DNA from 2 places in the Variovorax sp. RCC_210 genome. Region 2 is predicted to be linked to the other one. Evidence: riboswitches for the same ligand, from Rfam matches in the RefSeq annotation. Region 2 holds a riboswitch; the other holds the start of a gene.
The links. A riboswitch is a leader RNA that binds a small molecule or an ion and turns the genes downstream of it on or off. The one in region 2 is predicted to bind manganese.

Region 1 (14,567 bases), on a different contig from region 2:
AAAATAAATTCATCCATGGCGACCTTGCACCAGCTCCCCGCGCTCGCATCGCTGCGCGCTTTCGAGGCTGCGGCGCGGCATTGCAGCGCCAAGCTCGCGGCGAACGAACTCTCGGTGACGCCCACTGCCATCAGCCACCAGGTGCGCCAGCTGGAAGACGCGCTGGGCGTGGCGCTGTTCATCCGCGAGCCGCGGCAACTGGTGCTCACGCCGCAGGGGCGCGAGCTGCAGGCGGTGCTCAGCGAATCGTTCGAGGCCATGGCGAACGCGGTGGCGCGGCTGCGCGCGCCGCCCAGGCGCCAGGCCATCACGCTGTCGGCCACGCCGGCCGTGGCCGCGCGCTGGTTGCTGCCGCGCGTGAACAGCCTGCGCGAGAAGCATCCGCGGCTCGACCTGCGCATTCATGCGTCGCACGACGCGGTCGCGCTCGACGGCGTCACCGCCGACATCGCCATCCGCTACGGCAAGGGCCAATGGCCGGGCATGGTCGCGCAGAAGCTGTTCGACAACGTCTTCGCGCCGGCGTGCAGCCCCGCGCTCAAGCTGCGCCGTCGCGCCGACCTGAAGCGCCACACGCTGCTGCACTTCTCGTTGCCCCGCAGCAGGAGCCAGCCAGGCACGTGGAGCGAGTGGCAGCAGCAGGCGCAGGTGCCGGGCCTGGACGTGTCGGCGGGGCCGGTTTTTTCCGACGAGACGCACACCGTGTCGGCCGCGCTGCAAGGGCAGGGCGTGGCGCTGATGAGCCTCGCGCTGATCGCCGACGAGCTGCGCGCGGGCAACCTGGTGCAGCCGTTCGGGCCGCAGTTGCAGGGGCTGCCGTTCTACCTGGTGTGCCCGCAGGCGCGGCGTGAAGAGCCTGCCGTGGCGGCGGTGTTCGACTGGGTGCGCGAGCTGCGTCCCCTGGGCTGAAGGCGTTGACCCGACCGGTGCCCGACGCTACGATGACTTTCATGTTCGCTCCCGCAACCCCGACCTTCCGCCTGCTGAATGCCCGCTTCGTGCGCGCATGCGCATGCTGTCTCGGTCGGCCAAGGGGTGCTTGCGGCTAGCGAATCACAACTCACGTCCGCGTTCCTCAGGGCCACCCGTCGCAAGACCGGTGGCCTTTTTGTTTGGCAAGTTCTCACTCTCCAGGAAAGCCCAATGCCTCTCGTCCTGTACGACACTTGGTCGCGCGCCCTGCGGCCTTTCGCGCCATTGCAGCCCGAGCACGTCGGCCTGTACTGCTGCGGCCCGACGGTGTACGACCACGCGCACATCGGCAACCTGCGCACCTACGTCTTCGAAGACGTGCTGCGCCGCGTGCTCGAGCTGAACGGCTTCCGGGTGCGGCACGTCGTCAACATCACCGATGTCGGCCACCTCGTGTCCGATGCCGACGAGGGCGAAGACAAGATGGAGAAGGGCAGCCGGCGCACCGGCGAGTCCGCGTGGGCCATCGCGCAGCGCTACACCGCCGCCTTCCAGGCCGACTGGCGCGCCCTGAACCTGCTGGAGCCCACGGCATGGCCGTGCGCCACCGACCACATTCCCGAGCAACTGGCGTTCATTGCCGAACTGGAGCGCAAGGGCTTCACCTACCGCACCGCCGACGGCATCTATTTCGACACGACCCTGCAGGACGACTACGGCCACCTGGCGCGCCTGTCGCGCGAGGGCCTGCGTGCGGGCACCCGCGTTGCCATGGGCGACAAGCGCAGCGCCTGCGACTTCGCGCTCTGGAAGTTCAGCCCGGCGGATGCCAGGCGCCAGATGGAATGGGACAGCCCCTGGGGCCGCGGCTTTCCGGGCTGGCACATCGAGTGCTCGGCGATGGCGGCGAAATTCCTGGGGCCGTGGTTCGACATCCATTGCGGCGGCGAAGACCATGTGGCCGTGCACCACAGCAACGAGATCGCGCAGACGCAGGCATGCCACGGAACCCGGCTCGCCAACTTCTGGATGCACGGCCACTTCCTCACGCTGGACGACCGCAAGATGGCCAAGACCACCGGCGACTTCGTGCGGCTGCAGACGCTGGTGGACCAGGGCATCGACCCGCTGGCGTACCGCTACCTGTGCCTGGGCGCGCACTACCGAAGCACACTGCGCTTCACCGACGAGGCCATTCGCTCGGCGCAGTCCGCGCTCGACCGGCTGCGCAAGACATATGCGAGCTGGCCGCGCGGCGGCATCGCCGACGACAGGTTCGTGGCGCGCTTCAAGGCGGAGGTCGACCTCGACCTGAACATGCCGCGCGCATTGGCCGTGCTGTGGGAGCTGGTACGCAGCGAGTTGCCGCCCGAGGTGCGACGCGCAACGGTCGATCGGTTCGATGTGGTGCTCGGTTTGCGGCTGGCCGAATGGGTGCCGCTCGTGCCCGAGGTTCCGGCCGGGATTGCCGCGCTGTTCGCTCAGCGCGAGGCGGCCCGTGCTCGCAAGGACTGGGCGCAGGCCGACCGTCTTCGCGAGGCGCTGAGGCTGCGTGGATGGCAGGCGAACGACGGCGAAAGCCCGCCGGGTTGACCTGGCCTGTCAAGCATGTCGGCGTCGCCCTTCAAGTCGATTTGCTTATTGCCGATAACAAAGTCACAAAATTGCCGCATTCTGTCTTTGGCCCGTTGGCGACTTGAAACAATTTTGTAAACGATTTAATTACGTGGCGATTACCATCTCGGGCACTAGAAGAAGACAAGGAAATTCATGGAGACATACCCTACCCTGCGCCAGGCCACTGGCGTGGCCCGCACGCTCAGCAAGCGCTCGTCCTGCACCATCGTGGTCTATCGCACCGGCGATGAGAAGTACGTGGCGGCCCATTCCACGGACAAGGTGGAAGGCACCATCGAAGGCGTGTACCGCGACGGCTACGTCGTCAATACCTTGCTGACGACCAAGAAGCCCTGAAGGCGCGCTTCGCGCTTTTTCGCCAAGCCTCCTGCGGGAGGCTTTTTCGTGGCTGCCCGCATAGCCCTGCCGCCTGTGCAGGCGCTGTCACACAGGCATCGAAAAAGGCAGTCTAGAATCGCCGCTCCCTTGGGGAGTAGCCGGCTTCCGGACTTCGGAAGCGCTCACGTCAACATACTCGGTCGCACCTTGCGACCGTGGCGTGAGCAACCGACAGGTTGGCGAGACCAGTGGTGCACGAGCGCGGCTTTGGCCGGCGGGTTCGTGCGCCGCGGCGTCTTGAACCGGCCTTGCTTGCGACTCCCACATGAACATCACCTCCACGATCCTTCTTGCATTCGCCATGTCGACGGATGCTTTCGCCGCGGCCGTCGGCAAAGGCGCAGCCTTGCGCAAACCCTCCTGGCGCGAGGCCTTGCGCACCGGGCTGATCTTCGGCGTCATCGAGGCGCTGACACCCGTCATCGGCTGGGCCGCGGGGCTGGCCGCCGCGAGCTACGTCGCGAAATGGGACCACTGGATCGCCGTCACGCTGCTCAGCGTGCTGGGCCTGCGCATGATCTGGGCGGGCTTCGGCGCGCCCGACGCGGTCGACGACAAGCCCGACCGCAACTCCTTCTGGACCCTTGCCATCACCGGCTTCGCCACCAGCATCGACGCGATGGCGGTGGGCGTGGGGCTGGCCTTCATCAACGTGAACATCGCCTGGACCGCGCTGGCCATCGGCCTGGCCACGATGACGATGGTGACCATCGGCGTGATGGTCGGGCGCGTGCTGGGCGCGGTAATAGGCAAGCGCGCGGAAATCGTGGGCGGCGTGGTGCTGATCGGCATCGGCTTCCTGATCCTGTACGAGCACCTGAACGGGCTGGCCTGAGGCCAGCCCCGACCACCCGCCTTGCTCGTTTCACTGCGAGCTCGGAATGCCCTGCATCAGCAGCGCCAGCGCCTTGCGCAGGCTCGCGACCGAGGCTTGCTCGCCCTTGTCGTAGCCCATGCGCACCACGACCAGGTCGTGCGACGGCACGATGAGCACCACCTGTCCGCCCGCGCCCAGCATGTAGTAGGCGGTTGTCGGCACGGGGAAGGTGCTGGTGCCGTTCAGCCAGAAGAAGCCGCCGTAGATGGGGCGCTTGTCCGCCGCCCAGGCCGGCGCGAGCGTGCTCACGAACTTGACGAAGCCTTCGGGCAACAGGCGCTCGCCGTTCCACACGCCGTCCTGCAGGTACAGGTTGGCCAGCCGTGCCCAGTCGCGCGCGGACATGAAGTCGTAGCCCTGCGCGAGGAAATTGCCGTAGGGGTCGGTTTCCAGCGTCATGGTGCGAATGCCGATCTTGTCGAACAGCGCGCGCTGCGGGTACGACAGGTACTCCTCGCCGCGCTTTTCCACCGCCAGGCGAACCAGGTAGTTCGCCAGCACGGGGTCGGTGTTGCGGTAGCGGCCCACGGTGTTCGGCGGCCATTGCTGCGGTCGCGTGGCCGCGTAGTTGAAGGCGTTGATGCGCCCGGTGTAGAAGTAGACGTGGTCGGGGTAGGTGCCGTTGGGGTCGAAGTCCGGATCGTCCGGCGCCTTGATGCGCAGGCCGCTCGACATGTGCAGGATGTCCGAGATGCGGATCTCCTTGCGCTTGTCGCCGTCGGACTGCCATTCGGGAATGGGCGCCGGCTGGTCGAGCTGGTACACGCCCTGCTTGATGAGCGTGCCCAGCAGCGTTGCAGTCACGCTCTTGCCCATCGACCACGACTCCAGCGGCGTGGTCGCGCCGATGCCGTTCATGTAGCGCTCGCCGACGATGCGCCCCTTGTGCGTGACCACGAAGGCCGCGGTGTAGGCGCCCGACACCTCGAAGGCCGCATCGACCGCCTGGCTCACCTTGGCGGTGTCGATGCCGGGCGCGGCATCGGTGGGCGTGACGTTGCCCATGGGCCAGGGCTGGCTCGCGGGGTCGGGCAGGGTGCTGGTGACGGTCACGGGCGTGAAGAACACGCCGTCCTTGCCCGGCGGCAGCGTGATGCAGCCCTGCGAGCCGAAATAGCGCGCCACCAGCGTGGGCCCGTTCGGGATGGTGATGCGAACTTCTTTCTTGTCGCGGTCGACCACCGGCTTGCCGACCTTGGCGCGCTGCGCGTAGGGGCCGGTGAAGTAGCCGACGCTGTCGGCGGCCACGTCGGGGTCGAGCCCGGTGATGAAGGCCGCGGAGCACATCGCCTTGGCGTAGCCGGAGGTGTTGTGTTCGAGCGGGTCGCCGGGCGGCGGCACGTACGGCGTGTTGAGCTCGTAGGTTCGCGCGCGGGCAATGAGAGCTTCGCGTGCGGGGAGTTCAGGGGCGGGTGCACCGGTGGTTGGAGGAGGCGCCACGCCGGTGACAGGCAAGATGCCGGCACCGCCGCCGCCGCCCCCACCGCCGCCGCCTCCGCATGAGGCCAAAGCTATTACAAGAAGTGCGCCTGCCGCAAGGGCAAGGGGGACGCGAGCCAACCTCTGCATGAACTCTCCTCACTTGTTATGGCGTGGAAGTCTCCTTCAGAAGCGTGACGAAATGCAAGCTCGTATTCCTGCGTTGCTTCAAACCCCCGCTGCTTGCGACGCGATCCAGTCCCACACCGAACGAACCGCCGGTTCGTTCTCCCGCCCATTCGCCGTCGCGAGAAAGTAGCTGCCCGTGTCGAGCGCGGGACCGAAGGGCTGCACCAGCGCGCCGCTGCGCAGCTCTTCGGCGCACAGCGTGAGGCTCAGCAGCGCCACGCCATGGCCCGCGAGCGCGGCCAGCGTGGCGTGCGTCTCATCGGAAAACGACAGGCCCGCGGCCTTCATCGCACGCGCTCTCGGCGCTGCGATGCCCGCTTCGCGAAACCAGCGCGGCCACACGGCGGGTGCGAGGGCCTGCGGCTGCCAGTCGCAATGAATGAGGCGATGCTTCGGCAGGTCGGCCGCGCGCTTCAGTTTCAGCATGGGGCTGCACAACGGCGCGTAGCGCTCGGGCATGAGCTCGCGCGACACCAGCCCCGGCCACTGGCCGCTGCCGGAGCGCACCGCGATGTCGGCATCGCCGCGGGCCAGGTCGACCAGCGTGTCGCTCGCATGCAGGCGCAGCTCGACGGTGGGGCATGCCTTGCGAAACGCCTCCATGCGCGGCAGCACCCAGCGCGCGGCGAAGGCGGTGTTGGTGCTGAGCGTGACAGCCTGCGACGCGGCGGGCCGGCGCAGCCTGGCGATGCCGGCTTCGAGCACGTTGAAGCCCATGCGCAGGTCGTCGAACAGCCGCTTGCCCGCGGGCGTGAGCGCGAGCTGGCGCGTGAGCCGCACGAACAGCGGCTGGCCCAGCGTGTCTTCCAGCGCGCGCACCTGGTGGCTGATGGCCGACGGCGTGACCGACAGCTCGAGCGCCGCGCGCTGGAAGCTCAGGTGCGCGGCCGCGGCCTCGAACGCGCGCAGCGCCAACAAGGGCGGCAACCGCCGTGAAGGGCGAACAGGTGAGCTGGTTTCTTCCATCGGCAGAGAAATGGTCGTTTGTGAAGGGCGGCCCCGAACCCTAGATTCATGGCCTGCGCGGCCATTGTGGCAGCGCCCCGTTTCCAGCACATGCACCTCATGCACCCCATGCAACACATGCACTCACCCATGAAGACCCCGAACCTCCACTTGCTGCACATCGATTCCAGCGCCCGCCCGGGCCGCTCCGGCACCGACCCGCACGGCTCGCACACGCGCCGCCTGTCGGCGCGCTTCGTCGACCGCTGGCGCCATGCACGGCCCGGCGATACCGTCGAGCACCTCGACGTGGGCCAGCACCCGCCCGCGCACGTCGATGGCCGATGGATCCACGCCGCGTTCACGCCGCAGGCCGCGCGCGAACCGTGGATGGCGCAGGCGCTCGCCGAAAGCGATCGGCTGGTCGACCAGCTCATCGCCGCGGACGTGATCGTCATCGGCCTGCCCATGTACAACTTCAGCGTGCCCGCGCAGTTCAAGGCGTGGATCGACAACATCGTGCGCGTGGGCCGCACCTTCGGGTTCGACCGCTCGCGCGGCGCGGTGCCGTACTGGCCGCTGCTGGCCGACGCGGGCAAGCGCGTGGTGCTGCTGGGCGCGCGCGGCGACCACGGCTACGACGCCGGCGGGCGCGTGGCGCACCTGAACCACGCCGAGGCCAGCGTGCGTTCGGCGCTGGGCTACATCGGCATCACGGATGTGTTCGAGGCGGCGGTGGAGTCCGACGAGTTCGGCGGCGAGCAACTGGCGCAGTCGCTGCGGCGCGCCGAGTCGCGGGTCGATGAGCTGGCGGACTTTCTGCTGCGCTCGGCCATGCGCAGGCAGGCGCCGGGCCATGCCGCGTTGTCGGGCAACGCCAGCGCGTCGGCATCAGGTGTGCAGGCCTAGCGCGGTGCGGCGGATGAAGCGACCGCGCCCGCGGGCACGTCGTCCCACCCGCCACCGAGCGCCTTGTAGAGGTTGACCGTGTTCACCGCCTGCTTGAGCTGCAGTTCGATGGCCTGTCGCTGCTCCAGGTACAGCTCGCGCTGCGCGTCGGCGCCGGCGAAGTAGTCTTCCAGCCCGTTGCGAAAGCGCGTGCGAGAAATGGAGGCCACCTTGTCCAGCGCCTGCACGCGCGCTTGCTGCGCGACGATCTGCGGACGCAGGTGACTGTCGGCGATGAGCGCGTTGGCCGTTTCGCGCAGCGCCTGCTGCACCGCGTATTCGTAACTGGCCATGGCGGCGGCCAGGCGCTCTTCGTTGGCGCTCAGGTTGGCCGAGCGGCGGCCCCAGTCGAACATCGGCAGCGACACGCCCAGCACCGTGGCCCAGCTGCGGTTGCCCGCGCTCAGCAGGCTGGAAAACTCGGTGCTCAGCCCGCCCGCCACCGCCGTCAACGAAAAGCTCGGATAGAAAGCCGCCTTCGCCGCGCCCACGCCCGAGTTGGCGGCCTCCACGCGCGCATATGCGGCCAGCAGGTCGGGGCGGCGCTGCAGCAGGCTGGCGGGCAGGCCCACGGGCACGTCGGCCACCGAGCGTTCGGGCCAGGGGCGCTGCATGCCGATGGTCGGCGGCACGGGCTGGCCGACCAGCACCGAGAGCCACTGCAGGTCTTGCCCCACGCGCATGCGGAACTCTTCGCGCTGCACGTTGGCGCGCTCCACCAGCGACTGCGAACGCAGCACGTTCAGGTCCGACGTGCCGCCCACCGTGCGGGCGCGCTGCATGACACGGGTGCTTTCGCTCTGGTTGCCGAAGTCGCCTTCGGCCAGCGCCAGCAGGGCACGGTCGGCGCGCAGCGTGAGGTAGGCGTTCGACACCTCGCCCACCAGGTTCATGCGCGCCGCCGCCAGGTCGCGCTCGCTGGCCAGCGCCTGCGAGCCGGCCTGCTTCACGCCGGCATCGACACGGCCGAAGAAGTCGAGCTCGTACGAGGTGATGCCGGCCTGCACGGCATAGGTGGTGGCCACGCTGCCCACGCCGTTCAATGCCTGGTTGCTGGTGACGATGCCGTCGGGCCCCAGCGAGGTGCTCACGTTGCCGCGCCCGACGGAGCCGGCCACGCCGATTTCGGGGAACAGGCCGGAGCGCGTGCCGCCGTAGACGGCGCGCGCCTCGCGGGCCTTGGCGGCGTACACGCGCAGGTCGCGGTTCTGCAGCAGCGCGGTGGCGATCAGGCCGCGCAGCTCGTCGTCGCGCACGAACACATGCCACGCGACCGGCGCGGCGGCGGCATTGCCCGTGCCCTCGGCCCACTGGGCGGGCACCACCACGTCGGCCTCTTTCAGCGGCGGCGTGAGGTTGCAGCCCGTGAGCACCAGCACGCCCAGCATCAGCACCATGACGAGCGGCAGCGGCGCGGTCATGGCGCGGGCAAAGCCGAACGGCAAACGCGCGAAAAGCGGCATCCGGCGCACACGGGGCCAGTGCCATCCCGCGCTCCCCATGAACGCCAGCGCCGCGCGCCCCGGCTTCACCTGCACGGCCACATGGCTGGGCGGCAGGCTGAACACCAGGCGAATCAGGTGGTCGTGCACCACCTCGTCGCGCACGAAGGCGAGCTCCACGCCCGCTGCCGAACGCCCCTTCAGCAGCGCACCGACCCAGCCCACGCGCTCCACATGCACGTCGAGCCGTTCGCCCACGGGCATGCGCCGCAGCAGCGCGCTTTCGCGCAGCACCGCGCCATCGACCGCGATCTGCACGAAGCGCGTCGCGCCCACGCCGGCGGCGCTGCGCAGCGTGGTGTCGGCGCCGTACGGAAAGCGCTCGTCGTGCTCCGGCCGCGGCCGGTCGATGCAGGCGATGAGCGCGGCCAGGCAGTACAGGGTGGTGACGATGGTCCACAGCACGTTGAGCATGTCGCCCGTGGTCATGGTGCCGCCGATGGAGCCGATGGCCGCCGCCTCCATCGCCAGGATGAGGCCGCCGAACACCAGCACCAGGTTCCAGTGCACCACGGTCTTCGAGCGGTCCTGCCCCTTGGCCGTGACCTTGAAAGGCCGCCCGAAGGGCCGCACCAGCGAGGTGACGATGGTGCGCGTGACGGCCATGGCCGCGACGATCTGCGTGACCTCCGTGAACACCGGCAGGCAGCGCCGCTGGCTGATCCAGTAGGTGTAGCCCCAGAACATCACCAGCGGTGGCAGCCCGTACATCGAGAAGGCGCGCGGCGTGGCGTGGAAGGCCGACACGCCCGTGTACCAGTACAGCGCGGGCGCTGCGAGCATCAGCAGGATGAAGGGCTTGGTCAGCCAGTGCAGCAGGCCGTGCACGTAGTGCACCCGCGCCGCAAAGCTGTAGCCGCGCCCGCGCAGCGGCCCGTCGCGCAGCAGCGCCACCTGGATGGTGCCCAGGCACCAGCGGCTGCGCTGGTTGATGTAGTCGACGATGCTGTCCGCCGAGAGCCCGTTCGACAGCCGCTCGTTGAGCCAGCGCGTGACCCAGCCGAAGCGCATCAGCGTGTAGGTGGTGTAGATGTCCTCGCACACGCTGCCCGTGGGAAAGCCGCCGGCCTCGGTGATGGCGTCGCGCCGTATCACGAACGAGGTGCCCACGCAGAAGGCCACGTCGGCCGCGTCCTTGGCGGGCTGCAGCACGTCGAAGAACACGCGCTGCTCGTCCACCCAGCTGTCGGTGGCGCGCAGGTTGTGCTGGATGGGGTCGGCGTTGTAATAGAACTGCGGCGTCTGCACCAGGCCCACCCTGGCCTCGTCGAACAGGCCCAGCGTGCGGTAGACGATGTTGCGGTGGGGCGTGAAGTCGGCGTCCAGCACCAGGATGAAGGGCGCGTTGGTGGCCGCGGCCGACAGGCGCAGCCCGTTGTTCAGGTTGCCGGCCTTGGCGTGCGCGTTGTCGGGCCTGCGCGCGTAGTGCACGCCCTTGCGCTCGCAGTAGTCGCGCAGCCAGTCGCGCCGGGTGTCGTCGAGCACCCACACGTTCACATGCGGGTAGTCGATGGCCTGCGCGGCCAGGATGGTTTTCTCGAGCACGCCCAGCTCTTCGTTGTAGGTGCAGATGAACACGTCCACCGCCGGCACGTCCGTGCCGCGCGCGCGCAGCGCGGCCTCGCCGCGGTCGGCCTGGGCGTGGTTGTCGCGCCGGCGCGTGAGCATCTGGATGGACAGCAGCGTGTAGACGATGGCGATCATCTCGAAGGCCAGGAACACCCACGACACCAGCGTGCCGAAGCCCAGGTCGGCCGGCGGCAGCGTCTCGGCCAGCCGCCATGCCACGTAGCGCACCAGCACCAGCGCGGTAAGAAAGCCGAACAGCACGCGGTGCGAGGCGCGGTCGGCGCGGGCGTGGAAGATCATGATCAGCGCCAGCGCCGCGACCATCAGGTTGACCCTGAACTCGGGCGTGTCCATCAGTTCGAGCATGGTGTTTCTCCTGAAGGGGCGGTGGTGGCGTTGGGGGTGACGACGTTGCCGGTGAACGGGTTCCAGCCCGTGGCCGCGAGCGCGATCCAGGCGGTGGCGCCCAGGTGGGGCCAGCGGTAGTAGAAGAAGTCGGCGCCCACCGAGTCGGGGCCGATGGCCAGGCCGGTCGAGATGCGCGGGCTCGGCGTGGCGTAGTACAGGCCGTTGTCCGCGCGCTGCGCGGCCAGCAGCTGCCACAGCGCATCGGGTGCCGCGCCCTTCACGGCCACCAGCGTGGCGGCGGCCTGCGCGCTGCCTTCGGTCCACATGCCGTCGGGCTGCTGCGAAAAGCCGTAGCCGTCGCCGAAGCGGTGGTTACGCTCCACCCACGCCAGGCCCGCGCGCCAAGCGCACCCGCCCCGCGGTGCCGCGAGCAGCGGCCACAGCTGCGCATCGAGGCCCGAGCCCGTGGTGGAGACGGTGGCGCCGTCGGCCTTGGTGCCGATGTAGAAGCGCTGCTCGCTTGTGCTCCACATGCGCGAGACAAAGGCCAGCGCCACGCCCGCCTGGCGCGCCTGCTCGGGCCGGGCGCTGCCGCGCGCGGCCCATGCGGCGGCCATGGCGATGTCGATGTTGTGCTCGGTCGATTTCCAGGTCTGCGCGGTTTGCGCGTTGTCCCAGCCGTACCAGCCGCCCTGGTAGCCGTCGGGGTCGACGGTGGCGCGGGCGCGCTGCTCGATCCACCCGAGCAGCCTGGCCGTGGCCTCGGTGTAGCGGGGCGAGGGCGAAGGCAATGCACGGCTCACGTTCAGCAGCAGCAGCGCGGCCCATGCCACGTTGCCGGTGGCGGTGCTCACCTGGTAGGCATCGGCGATCCACTGGTTCTTGCCCGCGTCCCAGTAGCCGGCGAGCACCGGCTTGCCGTCGGCCATCGGGCCGGCGCGGTAGCCGTTGCGCACGCGGCCGTCGGTGTAGAGCGGGTCGCGTTCCACCGCGAGCGTCACGGCGTCGGCGATGCGCGTGGCCGAGGCGGTGTCGCCGCAGGCCAGCAGGGCGATGCCGGCCAGCGCGTTGTCGTACACGAAGGCCACGTTCGCGAGGCTGGGCGACAGCTCGGGCACGCCTTCGATGGCGCGCTCGGTGCGGTAGCTGGACAGCAGCAGCGCGGACGACGGATCGCCGCGCGCGTCGGTGGCGACGGCGCGGCGCAGGCCCTCGCAGCTTTGCTGCGCGAGCGACTGCTGCACTTCGGTCGCGGCCATGGTGCGGTTGGAGGTGAGCGCGGTGAAAGCCACGGCACAGAGCGCGACCAGCGCGACACCTGCGACAGCCGCTGGCAACGCGCCGGCGCGCAGAAAGAGAGGAGGGCGGCTCATCGCGGTCTCGTCGCTATGTCGGGGGCTGTGTCGATGCTGTATCGGGGCTACGACGCCAGCCTGGCCGATACCACCTTGCCGGGCGCGCACAACCCGCGTTGCTCCAGCCATTCCGGGGAGTCCGATTCCACATGGGCGACCGCGTACACCGAGCCTTGCTCCGCAAACGGGAAGGGCACGGCGTAGCGGCTCTGGAAGTCTTCCGGCGCGACCGGCAGGATCTGCGTGACGCGCGCCGACACCTCGGGGCGGCTGTCGTCGGTCTTCACCGCGATGGTCGAGCCCATGTTCAGCCGCTTGGCCACCCGCGGCGGAAACACCGCCACCACCTCGACGCGGCTGCAGTCGATCATGCGCACCAGCGTGGCGCCCTGAGGCACGTAGCTGCCCTGCGGCATGAGCACGGTGTGCACCTGGCCGGCCTGCAGCGCGCGCACCTCGAAGGCGGCGATGCGGTCGATGCGGCGGCGCTCGTCGGTCTCCAGCGTGCTCACCTCGCGCAGTTGCTGCTGCAACGCTTCGCTGTCGTGGCGCGCGCGCTCGATGTCGCCGGCAAGCGTCTCGCGGCGGTTGGCCAGGGTCTGGTACACGTTGCCTCCGCTGCCGCCCACGAACACGCCGCGGCTGGCGCTGGCCACGCTCTGGCCCAGCCCCGCGTAGGCCTGCTCGGCCACCGCCGCGCTGGCGCGAGAAATGCTCAGCTGCGCCTGCGCCGCGTCCATGGCCTGCGGGCTCACGGCGCCTTCGTCGAGCATGGCGGAGGTGTGACGCACCTTCAGTTCCTGCTCGGCCACGTTGCTCTGGGCCACGTCGCGCTGGCGCTGCGCGACCTGCCAGGCGTCGCGCGTCTGCGCCATCGAGGCCGAGCGGTACAGCTTGCCCTGCTGCTCGACGAACTGCAGTTCTTCGGTGGAGGCGCTCAGCTGGTTGGCCAGTTGCGCCACCTGGCTTTGCAGCGCCAGGCGCTGCGTGGTGAGCGTGGTGAGGATGTCGCGGTTGATGGTCGGGTTCTGCACGGTGGCGACCACCGCGCCCGCGTCGACCTTGTCGAGCGCGCGCACCGTCATCTGCGTGACCACGCCGCTGATGGGCGATGTCACCAGCACCACCGGCGCCTGCAGCACCGTGCGCGTGGCCTGGCGCGACACCAGCGGCTGGATCAGCGTGGTCACCACCAGCCACAGCACGAAGGCGAGCAGGGCGTAGCCCGCCACGCGCGGCACGATCGACTCCGGCGTGGAGGCGGGAGCGGCGTGCGGCGGCCCGCCAGGCGGTGTGCCGGGTGGTGCGCCCGGTGGCCCACCCCCGGCGCCCTTGCGCCTGAGGCGCTGCAGCCAGCTGGCAGCTTCGGCATCGGCGACTTCGTTCGCTTCCCGGACAGTGCTTGCGTTCATGTGCGCCTCGCAATAGATGACGTTGGTGACCTAAAGAAACCGTCGTCTCCGCTGTCGCGGCACATCTTTGGGGCGTGCCATCTGCTGTTGCTGCAATGCAGCAATAGACATGCCAAAAGTTAACAATTTATGCTTACATGAGCAACAGGATGTACACGTTGCGGCGCAACCGAAAACGGCCGGCTGATGTGGCGCCGACACTTCCTCGCCCGGTGGAACCCGCCGATACTCGAGTCGACAACTCACGCCGGCAACGCACCGGCATCTGAAAGTTCAATGAACGCCACCGGACCCTCGACATTCCGCTTCGCCCTGCACACCCGTCTCAGCCTGGGCGTGGCAGCCCTGGTACTGGCAGCGACCTTCGGCATCGCGACCTACGCGATGCACCTCGTCAAGAGCAGCATGCAGGCGTCGATCGCCGCGGAAGAACTGGCCCGCGTGAGCGGCATTTCAGACGCCATCGACCAGAAGCTCGGCAGCCGCCGCATCCTGCTGCAGACCTTCGCCGAAAGCGTGCAGGCGCAGGCGTTTGCTGACGCCGAGCCGCTGCAGGCCTTCCTGGAGCGCCACGCCTCGCTGCGCCAGGCCTTCGACAACGTGGCCTTCCTCGACACTGACGGCAAGCTCGTGGCCAACCTGAACGGGGCGCTCGTCAACGGCAGCGTCAACGTGAAGGACCGCGACTACTTCCAGCAGACCGTGGCGAAGAAGGCCGGGCTGGTTTCGCAGCCTTACCGGAACCGCCTGAACGGGCTGGCGCAGGTGGCCATCACCCAGCCGGTGCTCGACGCCGCGGGCGACGTCAAGTTCGTGATTTCCGGCGCCATCAACCTGAAGGACCGCAACATCCTCGGCGCGCTGGGCGACGTGCGCTTCGGCAAGCATGGCTACCTGTTCATCACCACCACCGACGGCGTGGTGGTCGACCACCCCGACCTCGCGCGCATCCTGAGCGTGGTGCAGCCCAAGGTCGGCAACGCCGAGATCCTGCGCGCCATGGCCGGCTTCGAGGGCACGGGCGAGGGCATCGACGAGACCGGCGTGCCCAGCCTGTACGCCTTCGACCGCACCG
Region 2 (14,567 bases):
GTCATGAACGATATCCGCCGCACGATCCTGTGGGTGATTTTTGGTTTCTCGCTGGTGTTGCTGTGGGACCAATGGCAGGTCTTCAACGGCAACAAGCCGACCTTCCTGCCGTCGAGCAAACCGGCCGCCACGGCCGCTGCCCCCGCCAACGCACCTTCGGCCAACGGCGTGCCGACCGCGTCCGGCACCGGCGGCAACGCGGCTGCCGTGCCCACGCAGGCCGCCGCGGCCGCGCCGCGCGAACAGGTCAACGTGACCACCGACCTGTTCAAGGCCACGATCGACAGCGAAGGCGCCACGGTCAACCGCCTCGAGCTGCGCAAGTACGACGAAGCCGACCGCACCACCCACGTGGTGCTGTTCGAAAACGGCTCGCCGGCCACGCGCTACGTTGCACAGACCGGCCTGCTGAACACGGTCGACACCGGTGAACGCTTCCCCAACCACCTGACGCCGATGACGCCGAAGGCCGGCCCGCGCGAACTGGCCGACGGCCAGAACACGCTGGAAGTGAGCTTCGAGAGCGCCCCCGTCGGCGGCCTGAAGTACATCAAGACCTACGTGTTCCACCGCGGCGACTACGCCATCGGCGTGCGCCACGAAGTGGTCAACGTGAGCGACCAGCCGCGCGACGCGCAGCTGTACATGCAGCTGCTGCGCCACGGCACCGTGGCCGCCGGCACCATGTTCGGCACCAACACCTTCACCGGCCCGGCCGCGTACACCAACGAGAAGAAGTTCCACAAGCTCGCGTTCGCGGACATCGCCAAGAACAAGGTCGAGCCGCCGCCCGCGGCCAACGACGGCTGGGTGGCCATGGTGCAGCATTACTTCGTGTCGGCCTGGCTGCTCAAGGGCGACCCGGTCAGCGAGCAGCTGCGCCGCGAGTTCCGCGTGAAGGACCTGGGCGACAACCTGTTCACCGTGGCCATGGTCGCCACGCTGCCCAAGCTGGCCCCAGGCGCCACGCAGGTCGTGAACAGCACGCTGTTCGCCGGCCCCGAAGAAGAAAAGAAGCTCGAAGCCATCGCCCCCGGCCTGGACCTTGTGAAGGACTACGGCATCTTCGCGATCATTTCCAAGCCGCTGTACTGGCTGCTCAACCAGCTGCACGGCCTGCTGGGCAACTGGGGCTGGTCGATCGTGGCGCTGGTGGTGCTGCTGAAGGCGGCCTTCTACTGGCTCAACGCCAAGGCGTACGCCAGCATGGCCAAGATGAAGGCCATCAACCCGAAGATCATGGAAATGCGCGAGCGGCTGAAGGACAAGCCGCAAGAAATGCAGCAGGAAATGATGCGGATCTACAAGACCGAGAAGGTCAACCCGATGGGCGGCTGCTTCCCCATCGTGATCCAGATCCCGGTGTTCATCGCGCTGTACTGGGTGCTGCTGTCGTCCGTCGAGATGCGCCACGCACCGTGGATCGGCTGGATCACCGACCTGTCGGCACCGGACCCCTGGTACATCCTGCCGGTCGTGATGACGGCCACCTCGCTGTTCCAGACCTGGCTCAACCCGACGCCGCCGGACCCGATGCAGGCCAAGCTGATGTGGATCATGCCGCTGGCTTTCAGCGTGATGTTCATCTTCTTCCCGGCCGGCCTGGTGCTGTACTGGATCACGAACAACACGCTGTCCATCGCGCAGCAGTGGTTCATCAACAAGCGCCTGGGCGTGCTCGGCAAGAAGTAGCCGCAGCCGAACCCCGTCATCCCTCGAAGGGCCGCGTCAGCGGCCCTTTTTTGCTGAAAGAATCCGCCCATGCTTGCCCGCACCTCCGATCCCATCGTCGCCATCGCCACCGCCTCGGGGCGCGGCGCGGTCGGCATCGTGCGGGTGTCGGGCGCCAGATTGGCGCCGCTTATCGAGGCGCTCTGCGGCCGCGCGCTCAAGCCGCGCGAGGCAACCTACCTTCCTTTCAAGGACGCGCAGGGCGAGCCGGTCGACCACGGGCTGGCCATTCACTTTCCCTCGCCGCACTCCTTCACCGGCGAAGACGTGCTCGAACTGCAGGCCCACGGCGGCGCGGTCGTGCTGCAACTGCTGCTGGCGCGCTGCCTCGAGGCGGCGGCCGAACCCGATGCCGTCACCGGCCGGCCTCGCCTGAACGGCCTGCGCGTGGCCGAACCCGGCGAGTTCAGCCAGCGCGCCTTTCTCAACGGCAAGATCGACCTGGCGCAGGCCGAGGCCATCGCCGACCTGATCGACGCCAGCACCGAGGCCGCCGCGCGCAGCGCCGGGCGCTCGCTGTCGGGTGCCTTCTCGCGCGAGATCCACACGCTGCGCGACGCGCTGATCCACCTGCGTATGCTGGTGGAGGCCACGCTCGACTTTCCCGAAGAAGAAATCGACTTCCTGCAGAAGGCCGACGCCAGCGGGCAGCTGGAGCGGCTCCAGTCGCAACTGGCCGCCGTGCAGCAGCGCGCGCGCCAGGGCGCCTTGCTGCGCGAGGGCATCAAGGTGGTGATCGCGGGCCAGCCCAACGCGGGCAAGAGCTCGCTGCTCAACGCACTGGCCGGCGCCGAGCTGGCCATCGTGAGCGCGGTGGCGGGCACCACGCGCGACGTGGTCTCGCAGACCATCCAGATCCACGGCGTGCCGCTGCATGTGGCCGACACCGCCGGCCTGCGCGAGAGCACCGACGAGGTCGAGCAGATCGGCGTGGCACGTGCGTGGGGGCAGATCGAAAGCGCCGACGCGGTGCTGTTCCTGCACGACCTCACGCGTGCCCACCTGCCGGACTACGCCGCGGCCGACGCCGACATCCTGGCCGGCCTGCGCCGCAAACTGCCCGCGAGCGTGCCGGTGCTTGATGTGTGGAACAAGCAGGACGCCGCACCCGATGCCGCCCCGCTCGCGGAAGGCATCGCCCTGTCGGCCAAGACCGGCCTGGGCATCGAGGCCCTGCGCGAGCAGCTGCTGGCCATGGCCGGCTGGCAGGCCGTGCCCGAGGGCGTGTACCTGGCGCGGGCGCGCCATGTGCAGGCGCTGGCGCAGGTCGAGACGCACCTCGGGCTGGCCGCCGCGCACCTCGCGGCGCAGGCGCAACTGCTCGACCTGCTGGCCGAGGAACTGCGCCTGGCGCAGAACGCGCTGAACGAGATCACCGGCGAGTTCGGCGCGGACGACCTGCTGGGCGTCATCTTTTCGCGCTTCTGCATTGGCAAATAGCGACAGGCACCGGGTAAATCCGTAAACAGTTGTAGCCGAATCTTGCGGCGTTCGCGGATACTTCGGCTCACTTGCGGGGTTGAGAAAAACATGTCCATCCAGAACCTGAGCCGAGTCATCGCCCAGAACACGAGCAACGACGCCTTTGCGCTGACCTTCACCGTCCAGCAGTGGGACACGTTCGCGGGTTACCTGCAGCCCATCGAGACCAGCGTGGGCGACGTGCTGATCGAGCAGGGCACGCCGGACCGCTCGGTCTTCTTCATCGAAAGCGGCGCCATCAGCGTGCACAAGGTGAGCAGCAAGGAGCAGATGAAGCTGGCCGTGCTGACGCCGGGCTCGGTGGTCGGCGAAGGCTCTTTCTTCTCGCGCCTGCCGCATTCGGCCAACGTGGTGGTCACCGGGGCGGGCCGCGTGTGGCGGCTCAACGCGATCCGCTTCTCGGAGCTGTCGAACCGCCAGCCCAACATGGCGCTGGAAGTCGCGATGGCGCTGGGCGCCGTGATCGCCAAGCGCATGGCGCACCGCTCCAAGCGCGTCGCCGTCACCTGAGGCCGCTTGCCTTCCACCGCCAGACCGTTTTCCAGAAGGGGCCTGGTGCCCCGTTTTTGTTTTTGATCGCAAGAGTAGTCAGTCGCAAGCCATGGCCTTGATCTGTCCGGTCTGCAGCACGGAAAACCGTGACGGCGCCCATTTCTGCCGGAGCTGCGGCGTTGCCCTTTCCACATCGGCCGCCTCGGTGGCCACGGCCGAGCGGATTCCCCCGCCGCCGAGCCCCGAGCGCGAATGGGCCACCACCGCGCCCGCCCAGCTGCGCGCGCCGACCATTCCGGCGCCGTTGTTCGATCCGGGCGAACAGCCGCCCGCCCCCGCGCGGTCGTTCTTCGGCCGCACGGCCGCCGCGCCGCGCGACGACGAGCAGACCGTGCTGATGGTTCACGACGACGGCCTGCCGCACGCCCCGGCGCCGCGCGCGATTTCGCCGACCTTCGAGTCGGAGCAGGCCGCGAAGGCGGACCACAGGAAGCCGCGCGCCAGGGGTGCGCGGCCCGTGCCGGCGGACAGGCCGCCGCGCAAGCGCGTGGGCCTGCTGTGGCTGGGCCTGCTTGTCGTGGCGGTCGCGATGGTCGTCGCGGGCTGGTACGGCTACGGCACGCGCAAGGCGCCGGCGGCGGTCGAGCAGGCTGCGTCGCCGGTCGTTGCGCCGGTCACCCCACCGGCCGTTGCCGCGCCGGTGCCAGCGGCCGAGCCGCCGCCCGCGCCGGCTCCGGTCCCGGCTCCGCAAACGTCCGAACCGGTCGAGGCGCCCCCGGCGGCAGACACCACGGCCGCATCAGCTGTCGCCGCACCGAAGCCGGTCGCCAAGCCGCGCAAGCAGGCGACCGCCGCCGCGCCGGCACCGACCGCACCCGAGCCCGCGCCAGCCGTCGCCGCACCCGCCGCGCCGACGCCCGCCCCCGCCCCACCGGCCGAACCCCAGGCCCAGTGCGGCGACCGCAACTTCATCGCCAAGGCGCAGTGCATGGCGGCCCAGTGCCTGAAACCCGAATTCAAGGCCCACGCGCAATGCGAAGCCGTGCGCCGCCAGCAGCGGCTCGAAGAAGAAAAGCGCAACCCGACGCTGGTCAACTGACCCGTCACCAGGGCCGCGTACCGGTCGCTGCCCGTCGCTGCGCACCGGCCGCTTCAGCCCTTCTGAAGCCGCTCGATCGCCATGGCCAGTGCCGCGGGCTTGCCCGAGAGCACCAGCGTGTCGCCGTCCGACAGCACCGTGTCCCCGGCCGGCGTGCGCGGCTGGCCGTCGAGGCGGCGCAGGCTGGCCACCCGCACGCCCAGCGTGGGCAGCGCGATGCCTTCCAGCGTCTGCCCGATGGCGCGCGCGCCGGCGCTCAGGGTGAAGCTGTTGAGCCGCTCGTGGTTGATCTCGTCGGCGTTGTCGTCGTCGGCGCCGTGGAAGTAGCCGCGCAGCAGGTTGTAGCGCGCGTCGCGCTGGTCCTGCACCACGCGGATCACGCGGCGCATCGGCACGCCGACCAGCGCCAGCGCATGGCTGGCGAGCATCAGCGAGCCTTCGATGGCCTCGGGCACCACTTCGGTGGCGCCGGCGGCCTGCAGCTTCTCGAGGTCGTGGTCGTCCTGGGTGCGCACGATGACCGGCACATGCGCCGCGTGGGCGCGCGTGTTGGCCAGCACCTTCATCGCGCCCGGCACGTCCAGGTAGGTGACCACCACCGCGCTGGCGCGCGCCAGGCCCGCGGCCATCAGCGCCTGCAGCCGAGCCGCGTCGCCGAACACCACCGAGTCGCCGGCGGCGGCGGCCTGGCGCACGCGGTCGGGGTCGAGGTCCAGCGCCATGTAGGGAATGCCTTCGCGCTCCAGGATGCGCGCCAGGTTCTGCCCGCAGCGCCCGTAGCCGCAGATGATCACGTGCCGGGCGGTGTTGATGGTCTTGCGCGCGATGCTCGTCATCTGCAGCGACTGCTGCATCCAGTCGCTGGCCACCAGCTTTCGCACGATGGTGTTGCTGTACATGATGATGAACGGCGTGGCCAGCATCGACAGCACCATCGACGCCAGCACCGGGTTGGCCAGCCAGGGCGGCAGCAGGCTGCGCTCCTGCGCCAGCGTGAGCAGCACGAAGCCAAACTCGCCGGCCTGCGCCAGGTACAGGCCGGTGCGCAGCGACACGCCCGAGGTCGCGCCCAGCACCCTGGCCAGCACCGTCACCAGGCCCAGCTTGAAGGCCAGCGGCACCAGCAGCAGCACGCCCACCAGCAGCCAGCGCTCGACCACGATGTGCCAGTCGAGCGACATGCCCACGGTGATGAAGAACAGGCCCAGCAGCACGTCGTGGAAGGGGCGGATGTCGGTCTCGACCTGGTGCTTGTATTCGGTTTCCGACACCAGCATGCCCGCGATGAACGCGCCCAGCGCCAGGCTCAGGCCGGCCAGTTCGGTCAGCCAGGCCAGGCCCAGCGTGACCAGCAGCACGTTGAGAATGAAGAGCTCCTCGCTGCGCCGCCGCGCCACCAGCGTGAGCCACCAGCGCATCACGCGCGGGCCGCCGTACAGCAGCACGCCGATGAGGAAGCTGGCCTTCAGCAGCGCGAAGCCCAGCGCCTTGGCCAGTGCCTCGGGCGGTGCGCCCAGCGCCGGAATCAGCACCAGCAGCGGCACCACGGCCAGGTCTTGGAAGAGCAGCACGCCCATCACGCGCTTGCCGTGCTCGCTTTCGAGTTCGAGGCGCTCGGCCATCAGCTTGACCACGATGGCGGTGCTGCTCATGGTGAGCGCGCCCGACAGCGCCAGCGCGGTCTGCCAGCCCAGCCGCCAGGCCGGCGGCAACTGCGTGGCGATCAGCAGCGCGCCGACGGTGGCGACGGTCATGGTCAGCAGCACCTGCAGCAGGCCGAGCCCGAACACGTGCTTGCGCATGGCGCGCAGCTTGGGCAGGCTGAACTCCAGCCCGATCACGAACATGAGGAACACCACGCCGAACTCGCCCAGGTGCTGGATGCCTTCGGTGTTCTGCGCCAGCGCGAAGGCGTGCGGCCCGATGAGCACGCCGGCCGACAGGTAGCCAAGCATCGGCGGCAGCTTCAGCGACCGGCATGCGACAACGCCGATCACCGCGGCCAACAGATACAACAGCGTGAGATCGAACGAGGACATAGGCGTTGATGCTAGAGCAAGAGTCGTGCACACGCGTGCCGGAGGGAACCGAGCGCCGCCGGGCCGCCCCAAGGCGCGGAGCGGCCCCCTCGGGGGGCAGCGAGGACACGCATTGCCGAGCGTGGGGGCAAGGCGCCGGCCCGTAAAATCGTGAGATGAGCTCCCGCCCCGCCCCGGCCCCCGTGGTCGACCCCGACGCGATCCTCGCGCGGGCACGCCTGACTTTCGACATCGAAGCCGAAGCCGTTCTCGGCCTGAAGAGCCGCGTCGGCCCGAGCTTCGTCGAAGCCGTGCGCAAGATCCTCGAGGTGCGCGGCCGCGTGGTCGTGATGGGCATGGGCAAGAGCGGCCACGTGGGCCGCAAGATTGCCGCCACCCTCGCCTCCACCGGCACGCCGGCGATGTTCGTGCACCCGGCCGAGGCCAGCCACGGCGACCTGGGAATGATCAAGACGGTCGACCTGGTGCTGGCCATTTCCAACAGCGGCGAGGTCGACGAGCTCACCGTCATCCTGCCGGTCGTCAAGCGCCAGGGCGTGCCCCTGATCGCCATGACCGGTCGCCCCGAATCCACCCTGGCGCGCCACGCCGACATCGTGATCGACGCGGGCGTGGCCAAGGAAGCCTGCCCGCTCAACCTCGCCCCCACCGCGAGCACCACCGCCCAGATGGCGATGGGCGACGCGCTGGCCGTGGCGCTGCTCGACGCGCGTGGCTTCGGCTCCGAAGACTTCGCGCGCTCGCACCCGGGCGGCGCGCTCGGGCGCAAGCTGCTCACGCACGTGAGCGACGTGATGCGCTCGGGCGACGAGGTGCCGCGCGTGCCGCCCACGGCCACCATCAGCGAGCTGATGCGCGCCATGAGCATCAAGGGCTTCGGCGCCGCCGCGGTGGTCGAGCCCGACGGCCGCGCCGCGGGCATCTTCACCGACGGCGACCTGCGCCGCCTGATCGAAGCCGGTGCCGACCTGCGAAGCCCCAAGGCCGCGGAAGTCATGCACCACAACCCGCGCACCATCCGCGTGGACGCGCTGGCGGTGGAAGCCGCCGAGCTGATGGAGCAATGCGGCATCACCCGCCTGTTCGTGATCGACGGCGCGGGCGTGATCGTGGGCGCGATCAACACCAACGACCTGATGCGCGCGAAGGTCATCTGATGGCGCTCGACTTCCAGGCCGAGACCCTCATCGCCGCGCAGGACGTGCGCATCGTTTTCTTCGACATCGACGGCGTGCTGACCGACGGCGGGGTGTACTTCACCGAGCACGGCGAGACGCTCAAGCGCTTCAGCATCCTCGACGGCTACGGCCTGAAGCTGCTGCGCAAGGCGGGCATCGTGCCGGCGGTGATCACCGGGCGCGACTCCAAGCCGCTGCGCGTGCGCCTGGAGGCGCTGGGCATCGAGCACGTGCGCTACGGCACCGAAGACAAGCTGCCCGCCGCGCAGGCCATGCTCGACCAGCTGGGCTTCACCTGGGCGCAGGCCGCCGCCATCGGCGACGACTGGCCCGACCTGCCGGTGCTTGCGCGCGTCGGCTTCGCGGCGGCGCCGGCCAACGCGCACGCCGAAGTGCGCGGCATCGCACGCTACGTGACCCAGGCGCGCGGCGGCGAAGGCGCGGCGCGCGAGCTGTGCGACCTGCTGCTCACGGCCTGCGGCCAGTACCGCGCCATGCTCGACGCGGCACTGGGCCGCAGCGATCACCGGGACCCGAACACATGAACAACGTGAAACGCGCATGGGGCATGGTGCGCGACGTGCTCGACCGCACCACGATCTACCTGCCGATCATCCTGACGGCGGCCGTCGCGCTCGGCACCTACTGGCTGGTGCGCAACGCCCCCAAGCTGCTGGAGCCCACGGCCAAGGCCGCGCCCACGCACGAGCCCGACTACTTCATGCGCGATTTCGTCATCAAGAACTTCCTGCCCAACGGCGACCTGAAGAGCGAGCTGCACGGCACCGAAGGCCGCCACTACCCCGACACCGACACCATGGAAGTCGACCAGGTGCGCGTGCGCTCGGTCTCGCCCGAGGGGCTGGTGACCCGCGCGACGGCGAACCGGGGCCTGTCGAATTCCGACGGCAGCGAGATCCAGCTGTTCGGCAACGCCATCGTCATCCGCGACCCGGCCGTGGCGCCCAACGGCACGCCGCTGCCGCGCCTGGAGTTCCGCGGCGAGTTCCTGCATGCCTACGTGGACACCGAGCGCGTGACCTCCAACAAGCCCGTGACGCTCATCCGCGGCACCGACAAGTTCACCGGCGACACGCTCGACTACGACAACCTGAGCGGCGTGGCCAACCTGAACGGGCGTGTGCGCGGGGTGCTGATTCCGTCGGCGGCCGCCGGCGCGGCACCGGCGAAGAAGCGCTGAAGATGGCTGCATCTCCCCTTGTTTTCATCACCGGCGCATCGAGCGGCATCGGCCAGGCCATGGCCGCGAGCTTTCATGACGCGGGCTACCGGCTGGCGCTGGTCGCACGCCGCACGGCGGAAATCGAAGCGTGGGCGCAGGCACGCCACATCGGCGCGGACCGCTATTGCATCTACAGCGCCGACGTGGCGCAGATCGACAGCATCGTGGCCGCCGGCAATGCCTGCATCGCGCAGCAGGGGCTGCCGGACGTGGTGATCGCCAATGCCGGCATCAGCGTGGGCATCGACACCGCCGAGCGCTCCGACCTCGACGTGCTGACGCAGACCTTCGCCACCAACAACGTGGGGCTGGCGGCAACCTTCCACCCCTTCGTGAAGGCAATGGTGCAGCGCGGCAGCGGGCGGCTGGTGGGCATCGGCAGCGTGGCGTCCATTCGCGGGCTGCCGGGGCATGGCGCGTACTGCGCCAGCAAGGCCGGCGTGGTGGCGTACTGCGAAAGCCTGCGCGGCGAACTGCACGGCAGCGGGGTCAAGGTGGTCACGCTGTGCCCGGGCTACATCGACACGCCGCTCACGCAGGGCAACCGCTACGGCATGCCCTTTCTCATGCAGCCGCAGGACTTTGCCGCCCAGGCGCTGCGGGCCATCGAATCGGGCACCAGCTACCGCGTGATTCCATGGCAGATGGGCGTGATCGCCAAGATCATGCGCATGCTGCCCAATGCCGTGCTCGACCGGGCGGTGCAGGGGCGCGGGCGCAAGAAGCGCAGCGGGGAAGCCTGAAGCCAGGCTGCGCGCTGCATCGGGCCGGACGAAAGGGCCCGCCCATGAAAAAAGGCTCCCGAGGAGCCTTTTGTCTTTTTGTGCGTTGGAGTTGCAGGGCTCAGTAGCCGCTGTTGCCGCCGCCGCCGTAGCCACCGCCACCACCGCCGCTGCGACCACCGCCGCCACCGCCACGGGGGCCAGCGCCGTAGGGGCTGCGGAAACCGCCATCGCCTCCACCGCCGCCGCCGCCACTGCGGCCACCGCCGCCGCCGTAGCCGCCGCCACCGGAACGGCCACCGCCGCCACCGCTGCGATCGCCGCCACCGCCGCCGTAGCCACCACCGCCGCCGCCGTAGCCACCGCCACCACCGCCGCCATAACCGCCGCCGCCGCCACCGTAGCCGCCGCCACCGCTGCGCGGGGGACGTGCTTCCATGGGACGTGCTTCATTGACGACGACGCTGCGGCCGCCCAGGGGCTGGCCGTTCATGCCGTTGATGGCTGCCTGTGCTTCCGCGTCACTGCCCATCTCGACGAAGCCGAAGCCCTTCGAGCGGCCGGTGTCACGTTCCATCATGACCTTGGCGCTGGTCACCGCGCCGAACTGCCCGAAGGCCTGTTCGAGATCTCCATCGCGCACCGAGTAAGGCAGGTTGCCCACGTACAGTTTGTTGCCCATCAAGGGACTCCTATAAACACACACCAAGAAAAGCGATGGAGTCCCGAAAGCATCACTCAAACGAGAGCCGTCGAGTCGCGCGAAACTGACCGATCACCGAACTGTCTCCCCACCAAAATGAAGAGGGAGGCTCGTGCATTATGGGTGAAATATTTGAAAAGCAAGCGGGAATTTGCGTCTTGAGGTAGCACCTGTGAAAACGCCTGGAAAGCTAGCGTTCGCTTACAGAAACTAAGAATGCGCGGGCACTGCCTGTAGAATTCCGCCCGTCATTGGGGAGTAGCCGCCTTCCGATCTGCGAGAAGGGCCCGCGTCAACAGACTTGTCCTGCCCCACACGGGACATGGCGCGTGCAGTGAACACACCTGGCGAGACCTTTGACCATGCAATTTCGGAAATATGGCCGAAGGGTTGCATGGTCAATTGCGTCCTTCGGCCCAAGGAACCCCACGTCATCATGGAAGCTTTTCTCGTTGCAACCGGCGTAGTTGCGCTCGCCGAAATGGGCGACAAGACCCAACTCCTGGCCCTCTTGCTCGCAGCCCGTTTCAGGAAACCCTGGCCCATCGTGCTCGGCATCTTTGCCGCCACCATCATCAACCACGCGCTCGCGGGCGCGGTCGGCAACTACATCACGCGCTGGCTCGGGCCCGAGGTGCTGCGCTGGATTCTTGGCGGCTCGTTCATCGCCATGGCGGTGTGGATGCTCATTCCCGACAAGCTCGACGACGACGACGCCCCGGGCGTGTCGAAGTTCGGCGTGTTCGGCACCACCGTCATCGCCTTCTTCCTGGCCGAGATGGGCGACAAGACGCAGATTGCCACCGTCATGCTGGCCGCGCGCTTCACGCACGACTACTTCTGGGTGGTGGCCGGCACCACGCTGGGCATGATGCTGGCCAACGCGCCGGTGGTGTGGCTGGGCGAGAAGATCGTGCGGCGCGTGCCGATCAAGCTGGTGCACGCCATCTCGGCGGCCATCTTCCTGGTGCTGGGCGTGATCATGATCGTCGGCTGGTAGTGGCTGCCCATTGAAGGACGGGGCGATATACTGCCCCTCGCGCCGATTTGCTACAGCTTGCGGGCGCTTTATAAATCCAGCTAAAGACAGGCACGGCAGACCCGGCTCGTTTTTGGCGAGGCCGGGTTTTTTCATTCATGTCGTCCTTGTCTTCCGTGTCGTCATCTCCACCCTTGGTCGTCACCCCGCAGTCGATGCAGTTCGCGGGGCCCCTGGCCTTGCGCAGCGGCGCATCGATCAGCGACTACACGCTCGCCTACGAAACCTACGGCACCCTGAACGCCGACCGCAGCAACGCGGTGCTGGTGTGCCATGCGCTCAACGCCTCGCACCACGTGGCCGGCGTGTACCAGGGCCAGGCCCGCTCCGAGGGCTGGTGGGACAACATGGTGGGCCCGGGCAAGCCGGTGGACACCGAGCGCTTCTTCGTCATCGGCGTGAACAACCTCGGCTCCTGCTTCGGCTCGACCGGCCCCATGCACGTCAACCCCGCCACCGGCCGCGTCTACGGCGCCGACTTTCCGGTGGTCACGGTCGAAGACTGGGTGGACGCCCAGGCCGTGCTGCTCGACGCGCTCGGCATCCAGACCCTGGCCGCGGTGATGGGCGGCAGCCTGGGCGGCATGCAGGCGCTGTCGTGGACGCTGCAGTACCCGCAGCGCGTGCGCCACGCCGTGGTGGTGGCCAGCGCGCCCAACCTCACGGCCGAGAACATCGCCTTCAACGAGGTGGCGCGCCGCGCCATCGTGACCGACCCCGACTTCCACGGCGGCCACTTCTACGAGCACGGCGTCGTGCCCAAGCGCGGCCTGCGCATCGCGCGAATGATCGGCCACATCACCTACCTGAGCGACGACGTCATGAACGCCAAGTTCGGCCGCATCCTGCGCAGCGCCGTCGAGGGAGAAGCGGCGGCGCTCGACTACCGCTACTCGACGCAGGACGTGGAGTTCCAGATCGAGAGCTACCTGCGCTACCAGGGCGACAAGTTCAGCGAGTACTTCGACGCCAACACCTACCTGCTGATCACCCGTGCGCTCGACTACTTCGACCCCGCGCGCAGCCACGGCGGCCTGCTGAGCACCGCGTTCGCGCGGGCCACGGCCAAGTTCCTGCTCGTGAGCTTCAAGACCGACTGGCGCTTCTCGCCCGCGCGCAGCCGCGAGCTCGTGAAGGCGCTGCTCGACAACCGCCGCAACGTGAGCTACGCCGAAATCGACGCGCCGCACGGCCACGACGCCTTCCTGCTCGACGACGTGCGCTACATGGGCGTGGTGCGCTCCTACTTCGAGCGCGTGGCCAAGGAGTTTCAATGAGCGATCTCGACCACCAGCGGCTCATCGCCGAACTCGTTCCCCAGGGCTCGCGCGTGCTCGACCTCGGCTGCGGCGACGGCGCCCTGCTCGACCTGCTGCAGCGCGAGCGCGGCTGCACCGGCTACGGCGTGGAAATTGCCGACGGCAACGTGCTGCAGTGCATTCGCCGCGGCGTCGACGTGATCCAGCTCAACCTCGACGAAGGCCTCGCGATGTTCGACGACGCCTCGTTCGACGTGGTGCTGCAGATCGACACGCTGCAGCACCTGCGCAATGCCGAGGTGATGCTGCGCGAGACCGCGCGCGTGGGCCGCACCGGCATCGTGGCCTTCCCCAACTTCGCGCACTGGCCCAACCGGCTGAGCATCGCGCGCGGCCGCATGCCCGTGACGCGCCGCCTGCCCTACCAGTGGTACGACACGCCCAACATCCGCGTGGGCACCTTCAAGGACTTCGAGGTGCTGGCCGGCAAGAACAACCTGCGCGTGCTCGATGCCTTCGGCCTGCAGAACGGGCGCGACGTGCGCTGGCTGCCCAACGCGCGCGCCAGCACGGCGGTGTTCAGGTTCGAGCGCGGCGGCAGCTGAGCCCGCTTCGCCGCCCGCGATGAGCTTCACGCTGCCAGAGCCGGTCCACAGCGACCTGCTCATCAAGAAGAGCCGCTTCATCGGCTGCGTGCAGCCGGTGGCCGACCGCGCGGCCGCGCTGGCCGTGGTCGCTTCGCTGCGCGCCGAGCACCCGGCGGCCGCGCATGTCTGCTGGGCCCTGATGGCCGGCGGCCAGTCGGCCGCGAACGACGACGGCGAGCCCGGCGGCACCGCCGGCCGGCCGATGCTCGAGGTGCTGCGCCACCAGCAGGTCGAAGGCGCGCTCGCGACGGTGGTGCGGTATTTCGGTGGCGTGAAGCTGGGCGCGGGCGGCCTCGTGCGGGCCGACACCGATGCGGTCGCGCAGGCGCTGCTCGGTGCCACGCTCGTGCCGCTGGTGCGCCTGCGCAGCGTGCGCTGCACGGTGCCCTATGCGCTCGAGGGGCTGGTGCGCAGGGAGCTCGCCGCGGCGGGCGCGGTGCTCGAGAGCGTGGCGCACGGCGACGACGTGGCCTTCGCTTTTTCGCTGCCCGAGCCCGATGCGGATGCGTTCATCGCTCGCCTCGGCGACGCTGCGCAAGGGCGCGCCGCCTGGCCGCGGGAGTGATGCGCTTGGCCGGCACGGCAGGCACCGCAGGTGGGGGCGGCGTCATCGACAGGATGCCGCGCGAGGCAATCGGCACGGACACCGACCCAGACATCGACCCCGGCAGCGCTTCGTCGTCGGGCCCGCGCCGCGCCATCTCGGCCGTCACGATGCCGGTCGGCACCGCCAGCACGCCCCAGCCCAGCAGCATCATCACCGAGGCAATCGCGCGGCCCAGGTCGGTCTTGGGCACCAGGTCGCCGAAGCCCACGGTGGCCATGGTCGAGATGGCCCAGTAGATCGCCACCGGAATGCTGGTGAAGCCGTGCTGAGGCCCTTCGACCACGTACATCAGCGTGCCCATCACCAGCACCACCAGCATCACGAAG

Region 1: it holds a riboswitch for manganese, as region 2 does, so the genes downstream of both, mntP (manganese efflux pump MntP) here and AB6807_RS11060 (TMEM165/GDT1 family protein) in region 2, are expected to answer to the same signal.

Annotation. Positions count from the first base shown of each region.
Region 1 is NZ_JBFUPJ010000001.1:1,043,435-1,058,001, forward strand. It holds gene gcvA (transcriptional regulator GcvA) at 16-909, shown strand; gene cysS (cysteine--tRNA ligase) at 1,144-2,505, shown strand; gene AB6807_RS05050 (hypothetical protein) at 2,683-2,886, shown strand; yybP-ykoY riboswitch at 3,016-3,189, shown strand; gene mntP (manganese efflux pump MntP) at 3,194-3,763, shown strand; gene AB6807_RS05060 (serine hydrolase domain-containing protein) at 3,794-5,260, opposite strand; gene AB6807_RS05065 (LysR substrate-binding domain-containing protein) at 5,453-6,379, opposite strand; gene AB6807_RS05070 (FMN-dependent NADH-azoreductase) at 6,509-7,267, shown strand; gene AB6807_RS05075 (efflux transporter outer membrane subunit) at 7,264-10,743, opposite strand; gene AB6807_RS05080 (hypothetical protein) at 10,731-12,098, opposite strand; gene AB6807_RS05085 (HlyD family secretion protein) at 12,146-13,492, opposite strand; gene AB6807_RS05090 (diguanylate cyclase domain-containing protein) at 13,769-14,567, shown strand, end outside.
Region 2 is NZ_JBFUPJ010000002.1:645,689-660,255, reverse strand. It holds gene yidD (membrane protein insertion efficiency factor YidD) at 1-7, shown strand, start outside; gene yidC (membrane protein insertase YidC) at 4-1,692, shown strand; gene mnmE (tRNA uridine-5-carboxymethylaminomethyl(34) synthesis GTPase MnmE) at 1,762-3,171, shown strand; gene AB6807_RS11100 (Crp/Fnr family transcriptional regulator) at 3,262-3,723, shown strand; gene AB6807_RS11095 (zinc ribbon domain-containing protein) at 3,911-4,804, shown strand; gene AB6807_RS11090 (monovalent cation:proton antiporter family protein) at 4,858-6,843, opposite strand; gene AB6807_RS11085 (SIS domain-containing protein) at 6,999-8,000, shown strand; gene AB6807_RS11080 (HAD family hydrolase) at 8,000-8,566, shown strand; gene lptC (LPS export ABC transporter periplasmic protein LptC) at 8,563-9,222, shown strand; gene AB6807_RS11070 (SDR family oxidoreductase) at 9,225-10,007, shown strand; gene AB6807_RS11065 (RNA-binding protein) at 10,108-10,668, opposite strand; yybP-ykoY riboswitch at 10,931-11,109, shown strand; gene AB6807_RS11060 (TMEM165/GDT1 family protein) at 11,126-11,689, shown strand; gene AB6807_RS11055 (homoserine O-acetyltransferase) at 11,827-13,005, shown strand; gene metW (methionine biosynthesis protein MetW) at 13,002-13,592, shown strand; gene AB6807_RS11045 (YigZ family protein) at 13,612-14,199, shown strand; gene AB6807_RS11040 (ion transporter) at 14,144-14,567, opposite strand, start outside.